Regions from separate parts of the Pseudomonas sp. 20-5 genome, predicted to be linked through region 2. Evidence: riboswitches for the same ligand, from Rfam matches in the RefSeq annotation. Region 2 holds a riboswitch; the other holds the start of a gene.
The links. A riboswitch is a leader RNA that binds a small molecule or an ion and turns the genes downstream of it on or off. The one in region 2 is predicted to bind manganese.
Positions count from the first base shown of each region.

Region 1 (4,331 bases), 3.0 Mb from region 2:
CGATCGTTTCGTCGAAGTCGTCGTATTCGGCACGCACCAGCGCGGCGTTCGCCGACAGCCGCCAGTCCTGGGCCAGGTTCAGTTCCAGGCTGGCCTCCAGGCCGTCCGAACTCTGCTGGCCGACCTGCTGCGCGTCGTGCGGCGGCAGCGGGTTGGCGCTGAGCAGCTTCTTCTTGACGATATGGTAGGCGGCCAGGGTCCATTCGCCGCGACCGTCCGGGAACAGCTGCTTGAGGCCGACCTCGGTCTGCTTCGAGTGGGTCAGGTCCATCTGCTGCTGGGCCGCGTTGAGGGTGATCAGGTTGCTCACACCGTCCTCGCTGGTGGAGTACTGGCCGTACAGCGACAGTTCCGGGGTCAGCGCGAAGACCATCCCGGCGCGCCAGTTGCCGCCCTGCAGGCTGCGGTCGCTGCGGGTGCCGGCGCGCAGGTCGTCGCGGTCGATATGGTTCTGGTCGCGGCGCACCCCGGTCACCAGCGACAGGCGCTCGTTGAGCTGCAGGCGGTTCTCGGCGAACAGGGCGAAGGTGCGGGTCTGGCTGCGCGAGTGCGGCCGGTAGGGCGAGCGGCTTTCGAAGTAGCCGGGCGCGGGATGCCAGGGGTCGATGTAGTCGCCGCCGACATCGGTATAGGGCGAGTTGTTGCTCAGGCGGAAGCGGATGCGGTTGTACTCGGCGCCGACCAGGGTGCGGCTGTCGAGGCCGAACAGGGCGTGCTGGAAGGCGAAGGTCTGGCGGTCGCCGATCTGCTCCTGCTCGTGGCTGATGCGCAGGTAGTCCCTGCGCAACAGCTCTTCGCGCGGGACGTCCCATTCGTAGGTTTCGGCGTTGCGCCAGTGGCGGCGGGCCTTGATGTAGTACAACTGGTTGCTCGCGGTGACGCTGTCGGAAAGGCTCCAGTCGCTGGTCAGGCGGGTCCACTGGTCGTTGTAGCGCTGCACGTCGTTGCGCACGTTGTAGTTCTTCTCGCGCAGGCGCTTGTGGTACTTGCCGCCGACCAGCGGGGTGCCGAAGTCGTTCATCGGCTCCTGGTCGCCATAGTCGTGGGCGAGGGTGAAGGCCAGATCGTCGCTGGCCTGCCAGCGCAGCGCCGCGCTGATGCCCAGGTTGCGCGAGTCGCCACGGTCGATCCAGCCGTGGCTCTGCTGCTGGTTCAGGTTGAGCCGGTAGCTGAGGCTGTCGGTCAGCGAGCCGCCGCTGTCCAGGGCCAACTGGCGGTTGTCGTAGGAGCCGTAGCCGAGGCGCAGGTGGTTGCGGATCTCGCCGGCGAAAGGCTTCTTCGGCACCACGTTGATCACCGCGCCGGTGGCGCCTTCGCCGTACAGCACCGAGGCCGGGCCGCGGATCACGTCGATGCGCTCGACCATCCACGGATCGCTGGGGAAGTTCACCGTGCCCATGCCGGTGTACAGGCGCGTGCCGTCGAACAGTTGCATCACCGATGCGTGGCCGCTGAAGCCGCGCGCCGAGAGGCCGGTACCGCCATCTCCTGGGGTGCCGATGAAGCTGATGCCGGGGCTGCGGGTGACGGCGGCCTGGACGCTGGGGTTGTTGCGCCGGCGAACTTCCTCGCCGCTGATGCTGCTGGTGCTCGCCGGGGTGTCCAGGGCGCTGAGGCCCAGGCGCGAACCGGCACTGACCGGCGTGGCGAGATCGATGTGGTCGAGTTCGGCGGGGTCCTGGCGAACGCTGACCAACTGGCTGGGCAGGGCGAGGGCGGCTTCCTCGGTTTCGGCGAGGGCGGGCGGTACCAGCAGCAGGCTGGTGGATAGGCCGAGGGCGAAAGGCTCGGTGCGCAAACGGCTGAAGCGGGGCATGGGCGTTCCATCTCATGACCGGGCAGGACGGAACGCGCAGGAAATCGCAGGCGCGACAGCGCCTCGAACAACCGGCTCGCTCCCGCCCACCGCGGGTGTGCCAACAGGGCGTTGCAGGCCGGTCTCCGGGCTTGCGAGGGTCGTGAAATCCTCGCCTTCCCATGCTGGAGCACAGTGGCCTGAAGAGGATTTCGCTCGCTTACCGTTGCGGGGGCAGCGCCGGACTGATCACTGAAGTGACGCACCGGCTTCCCGTTTCACCTCCTGCGCGGCGGCAGGAGGCACCTGGAACGGGCCGGATGGGAACATCCGCACCGTTTCCAGTCAAGCCTTGAACGATCTGGATTGAATAAAATGTTATACTATAACAATTCGCTTGTGCAGTCTTTCTTCGCCGGACCCCACGCCCTGGCGCAGCTTCCCGGGTCATCACATTTTCTTCACGCCGGCCTGCTATGCTGCCGGCCTTCCTTGGGGAGTAGCCTGCCGTCACCCGTTGACGGCGCGCTGGTCAACATTCTTGGCAACCCGCCATGGCCAGCGCATCCAACCGGATTGGTGAGACCAACGACATTCCTGCGCCAAAGCCGGGCCGCGGGGTCATGTCGTTGACTCATGCCCGGCTGGAGTATCCGCGTGAATCCCGTTTCCCTGATCTTCCTCGCCTTCGCCATGTCCACCGATGCCTTCGCCGCGGCCATCGGCAAGGGCTCCAGCCTGGATCGGCCGCGCCTGTCGGAGGCGCTGCGCACCGGGATAATCTTCGGCGTGATCGAGGCCATCACCCCTCTGGTCGGCTGGCTGCTTGGCCAGGCCGCCAGCCAGTTCGTCGCCGACTGGGACCACTGGATCGCCTTCGTCCTGCTGGTGCTGCTCGGCCTGCACATGATCCACAACGGCCTGCGCGCGGATCATGCGACGGAACAGGAAAAGCCCGGCCAGCATTCGTTCTGGATTCTCGCGGTGACGGCGCTGGCCACCAGCATCGACGCGCTGGCGGTGGGCGTCGGCCTGGCCTTCGTCGACGTCAACATCTTCCTCGCCGCTGGCGCCATCGGCCTGGCCACCATGACCATGGTCACCCTCGGCACCATGCTCGGCCGGGCGCTCGGCGCAGTGACCGGCAAGCGCGCGGAGATGGTCGGCGGGGTGGTGCTGATCCTGGTCGGTGCGACCATTCTCTACGAGCATCTCTGCGCGGCGTGAGCGGCGCCGGAGACGGGGCGGGACAGGTCGCGGCGAGTGGGTGGGCGTTCGCTTCAGGCGCTTTCCCAATCGCGGATTGCCGCCAGCAGCGCCTCGCCGTCGGCGAACTCGCGGTCCGCCGGCGGCAGCGCCGGACGTGCCAGGACCAGCACCGGCAGGCCCATTTCCCGCGCCACCTGGAGCTTCGGCTCGGTGGCCTGGCTACCGCTGTTCTTGCTCACCAGCACGTCGCAGGCGAGGCGCTCGAACAACGCCCGTTCGCCATCCAGGCTGAACGGCCCGCGCGCGCCGATCACCTCGGCGCGCGGCGCGGCCGGCTGGCCTTGCAGGCAGCGCACGGTCCAGTGCTGGTGCGGCGGGACCTGGCCGAGATGCTCCAGCGGTTCGCGGCCGAGGGTGAACAGCGGACGGCGGAAGGGTGCGAGGGCGGCGATCAGCTCGCGCCAGTCGGCTACCTCGCGCCAGTCGTCGCCGGGCCCGGCCTGCCAGCCGGGCCGGCGCAGCGCCCAGCAGGGCACTCCGGCCAGTCGCGCGGCGCGCACGGCGTTCTGGCTGATCCGTGCGGCGTAGGGGTGGGTGGCGTCCACCAGCAGGTCGAAGCCCTGCTCGTCGATGAACGCCGCCAGCCCTTCGGCGCCGCCGTAGCCGCCGACCCGGACCCGGCAGGCCAGGTCGCCGGGCACCTTGCCCAGCCCGGCGAGGCTGTAGAGATGCGCCGGACCGAGCCGGCGGGCGAGGGCCAGGGCCTCACCGATCCCGCCGAGCAGCAACAGGCGCTTCATCGGCGCTCCTCGCAGGCCTGGCCGACCAGGTTGCCCTGGCGGTCGATGGCGAAGACTTCCAGCGCCACCTCGGTGGGCACGATGCCGCGGGCGAAGCGCAGGGCGTGGGCGCAGACCGCATCGCCCAGGGCCACGCCTTCGGCGTGTGCCTGGGCCAGCGCCTGCTGGCTGGTGTTGGCGGCGCGCATGCTGTCCTGTAGCGCGGTGCTGGCACCGAGCGCGGCGGCCCAGCCGGCCAATTGCGGCAGGTCGATACTGGAGTGGCGGCTGTGCAGGTCGAGGTGGCCGCCGGCGAGCTTGCTGATCTTGCCGAAGCCGCCGCACAGGCTGAGTTTTTCCACCGGTGCCTTGCGCAGGTGCTTGAGCACCGCGCCGGCGAAGTCGCCCATCTCGATCAGGGCGATCTCCGGCAGTGCATAGCGCCGGCGCATGGCGTCCTCGCTGGCGTTGCCGGTACAGGCGGCGATGTGACGGACGCCGTTGGCGCGAGCGACATCGATGCCCTGATGGATCGAGGCGATATAGGC
Region 1 is NZ_CM165584.1:2,229,661-2,233,991, forward strand. Features, by position in the region: gene AC1RB9_RS10460 (TonB-dependent receptor) at 1-1,816, opposite strand, end outside; cobalamin riboswitch at 1,916-2,120, opposite strand; yybP-ykoY riboswitch at 2,278-2,446, shown strand; gene mntP (manganese efflux pump MntP) at 2,453-3,022, shown strand; gene AC1RB9_RS10470 (cobalt-precorrin-6A reductase) at 3,076-3,804, opposite strand; gene AC1RB9_RS10475 (cobalt-precorrin-5B (C(1))-methyltransferase) at 3,801-4,331, opposite strand, start outside.
Region 1: linked by a shared signal. The riboswitch ahead of mntP (manganese efflux pump MntP) and the one ahead of AC1RB9_RS24105 (TMEM165/GDT1 family protein) in region 2 are both predicted to bind manganese.

Region 2 (4,331 bases):
GCGCCTGGTCGCCAACAGCTTCCTGAAGTACCCGCCATTGATCGAACGCCACCTCGGCCCCTGCCGGACACTCGCCGAAGGCGACGGTTTCCGCATCTACTCCGCCCGTCGCTCCTGATTTCTGCCTGGAACCCTGTGAATGAAGCTTTTCCTCTCCCTGCCCGCACGCCCGCAGCCAGACCCTTCCGTGGCCACCCGCCGGGAGGCCGCCGATGACTGACCTGAACGCCAGCCAGGGCCAGCAATTGCGGCGGGTGCTCAAGCCGCGCCACCTGAACATGATCGCCATCGGCGGCTCCATCGGCACCGGGCTGTTCGTCGCCTCCGGGGCCACAGTGGCCACCGCCGGGCCCGGCGGTGCGCTGCTTTCCTACGCACTGATCGGGCTGATGGTGTACTTCCTCATGACCAGTCTCGGCGAGATGGCCGCCTACATGCCCGTTTCCGGCTCGTTCTGCACCTATGGCAGCCGGTTCGTCGAAGATGGCTTCGGTTTCGCCCTCGGCTGGAACTACTGGTACAACTGGGCGGTGACCATCGCCGCGGAGCTGGTGGCAGCGCAACTGGTGATGAGTTTCTGGTTCCCCGAGGTGCCGGGCATCTACTGGAGCGCGATCTTCCTGGGCATCATGTTCGGCCTCAACGTGATTTCCGCGCGCGGCTTCGGCGAGAGCGAATTCTGGTTCGCCCTGATCAAGGTAGTCACGGTGGTGATCTTCATCGGCGTCGGCCTGGCGACCATCTTCGGCATCATGCATGGCGTAGAGTCGCCCGGCTTCAGCAACTTCACCATGGGCGACGCGCCCTTCGTCGGCGGCTTCCAGGCGATGGTCGGGGTGGCGATGATCGCCGGCTTCTCGTTCCAGGGCACCGAACTGATCGGCATCGCCGCCGGTGAATCGGAAAATCCGCGGAAGAACATCCCGATCGCCATTCGCCAGGTGTTCTGGCGCATCCTGATGTTCTACATCCTGGCGATCTTCGTGATCGGCATGCTGATTCCCTACACCGACCCGAACCTGCTGAAGAACGATGCCAGCGACATCAGCGTGTCGCCCTTCACCCTGCTCTTCGAGCGCGCCGGCTTCGCCGCGGCGGCCGGGGTGATGAACGCGGTGATCCTCTCGGCGATCCTCTCCGCCGGCAACTCCGGCATGTACGCCTCGACCCGGATGCTCTACAACCTCGCCCTCGAGGGCAAGGCACCGCGCCTGTTCTCCCGCGTCTCGCGCAGCGGCGTGCCACGCAACGCGCTGTACGCCACTACCCTGGTCGGCGCCCTGTGCTTCCTCACTTCGGCCTTCGGCGACAGCACCGTCTACACATGGCTGCTGAACACCTCGGGCATGTGCGGCTTCATCGCCTGGCTGGGCATCGCCATCTCCCACTATCGCTTCCGCAAGGGTTACCTGGCCCAGGGCGGCCGCCTGGAAGACCTGCCCTACCGGGCCAAGCTGTTCCCCTTCGGGCCGCTGTTCGCCTTCGCCCTGTGCATGGTCATCACCCTCGGGCAGAACTACCAGGCGCTGGTGGGCGAGCGCATCGACTGGATCGGCCTCCTCGCCACCTATATCAGCCTGCCGCTGTTCCTGGCGATCTGGCTGGGATACCGCTGGAAGAAGCGCGCACGCTTCGTTCGCTACCACGAAATGGACGTCAGCCCGACCAATACCTGACTCACCCTGCCGCCCAGCGATTCCTCGCGGATCGCTGCGGATGCCGGCACGTTTCCTTGCGATCAGGCTCCCTCGCCGCCCTCCCGGACGAAAGTTTCCGTCCCGGGCTTGCCCAAGCCGCCCGGCTTGGGCAGAATGCGCCCCGTCCTAGGGGAGTAGTCTCCCGCGAGCGCCGCACCGGCCTCGCCCGGCACGCGTCAACACACTTGGTCCGCAGACCATGGCGCGCGCGACCCAAGCCTGCCCAGACAGGCCAAGGGTTTGACAAGACCTATGACACGCACGATCTGACCCGGGGCGGGCAGATGGCGCGTGTCATGGTGATTGGTCGACCCGCCCCTTAGGAAGCCTGATGGAATCGCTGTTCGTCCCTACCCTCATCGTTGCCCTCGCGGAAATCGGCGACAAGACCCAGTTGCTGGCACTCCTGCTCGCGGCGCGTTTCCGCAAGCCGTGGCCGATCATCGCCGGCATCGTCGCCGCCACCCTGGCCAACCATTTCGCTGCCGGCGCGGTGGGCGCCTGGGTCGCCAGCTTCTTCTCGGAAGCCACCCTCAGTTGGATCCTCGCCGCCTCCTTCATCGCCGTCGCCCTGTGGACGCTGGTACCGGACAAGCTCGACGACGAAGAGTCCGGACTGAAGAAATACGGCCCCTTCCTCACCACCCTGATCGCGTTCTTCCTCGCCGAGATGGGCGACAAGACCCAGGTCGCCACGGTCATGCTGGCCGCCCAGTATCCGCATTTCTGGCTGGTGGTGATCGGCACCACCCTGGGCATGCTGATCGCCAACGTACCGGTGGTACTGATCGGCAACCTGGCCGCCGACAAGCTGCCGCTGACCCTGATCCGCCGCCTGGCCGCGGCCGCCTTCGCCGCACTTGGCCTGTACGCCGCCTGGCACGCCGCGCAATTGACCGGCTGGCTCTGAAGGACTGCGCCGCCGGGCCCGGGATGGCTGGGCGGCCAATGCAAAATGCATGGGAACGGCTACAGTTCAGGCAGGCACCGGATGCCTGCCCCACCACTCGCCCTCGAGAGCCGGAGATGCCCTCACACGACCTGAAACGACTCGCCCGCCATCACATCGAGCTGTCCTGGAACAAGGGCCGCATGGCGTTGGTGGAGCAGTTGCACAGCAAGGATTTCCTCTACAAAAGCTCGTTCATCGGCCGTCCCCTGGATACCGCCGGCTATATCCGCCTGCTGCAGGACATCCGCACGGCGATGCCGGACCTGGAGGTCGTGGTCGAAGACTGCATCGGCGAGGAACGCAAGGTGTTCACCTGGAGCACGCTGATCGGCACCATCGTCCGGCCGACCCTGGGCTATCCGGCCAGCGACAAGGTGCTGAGCATTTCCGCGATGGGCTTCTGGGTGTTCAACCCGCAGGGCCAGTTGCAGGAGCTGTGCACCATGTTCGACATGGAGAGCTTTCGCGCCCAGCTGGGACTGCAGACCCGACCCTTCGCGGAAAAAACGCTGCCCTAGCCAACCGTCCTAGGCATTGAAATAGCCGTTGTCGCGGAACCAGTCGATGGCGCGCAGCAGGGTGTCGTCGAGGGCGGTGGTGGAGAAGAAGCCGAGTTCCTCGCGGGCCTTGCGTCCATCGAGGAACTGCCCGCCAGCCATCACCTCGATGGCGGTTTCGTCGAGCAGCGGCAACTGGCCGCTGACCCGGTAGCGCAAGCGGCCCAGGGTGGCCAGCGCGCGAGCCATGGCCATCGACATCGGCTGCGGCGCAGGCTGGCCGAGCAGCTCGGCGATGCGCCGGGTCAGGTCGGCCATTTCCAGGTTGTGCCCGGTCAGCAGGTAGCGCTCGCCGATACGCCCGCGCTCAAGGGCCATCAGCAGTCCGCGCCCGGCTTCGGCGGCATCGATGACGTTACGCTGGCCGGCGACGTAGTGGGTCATCTCGCCATTGCCGATGGCGGTGATCACGCGCCCGGTAGTCGGGCCGATGTCCAGTTCGCCGAGTACCATGCCGGGAATCCCGATCACCACCGGCAGGCCGTTGCGCGCCTGCTCCCGGGCCTGCTCGTCGAGCGCCCATTTGCACAGCACGTAGGAACTCTTGCCGCTCGGCAGGCTGTCGTAGAACAACCCTTCGTGGCCCGGTAGTCCCTGGGGATGGCGGGGCATGGCATATGCCGAACCGACATAGAGGATGCGCGGCACCCTGGCCTGCAGGCAGGCGGCATAGAACGGGTTGGTCTGGCCCAGCGCGCTGGCCACTTCCTCCTGCCAGCGGCGCGGCCGCGAAGGATAGTAGCCGGCGCTGAAGATCACCCCGTCGAGGCCGCGCAGGGCGCGTTCCAGGCCGGCGTGGTCGAGCATCTCGGCGACCCGGCACTCGGGCTCCAGATAGGCGAGACGCTGGATCTGCGAAGAAGGACGGTGGATCAGCACCAGATCGTGACCGGCGGCCCTGATGGCGCGCGCGGCGTGATGTCCCAGCAGGCCGGTGGCTCCGAGTACGGCGTATTTCACATGAGCTCCAGGGCGTGAGAGTGGCTGTTCGTCCACGGGTCCCGCAAGCGGGTCGGCCAGCAGTCTAGGCCGAACACCGGCGAGATACCAAACAGCAGGTTACGGAAATACACAACAGGCGTTTCCGATGGTAAGCCTGTCGGCGCGCCGGCCGCCCCCCGCGAC
Region 2 is NZ_CM165584.1:5,232,070-5,236,400, forward strand. Features, by position in the region: gene AC1RB9_RS24095 (class I SAM-dependent methyltransferase) at 1-118, shown strand, start outside; gene AC1RB9_RS24100 (amino acid permease) at 213-1,676, shown strand; yybP-ykoY riboswitch at 1,815-1,939, shown strand; gene AC1RB9_RS24105 (TMEM165/GDT1 family protein) at 2,029-2,607, shown strand; gene AC1RB9_RS24110 (nuclear transport factor 2 family protein) at 2,724-3,167, shown strand; gene AC1RB9_RS24115 (NAD-dependent epimerase/dehydratase family protein) at 3,177-4,202, opposite strand.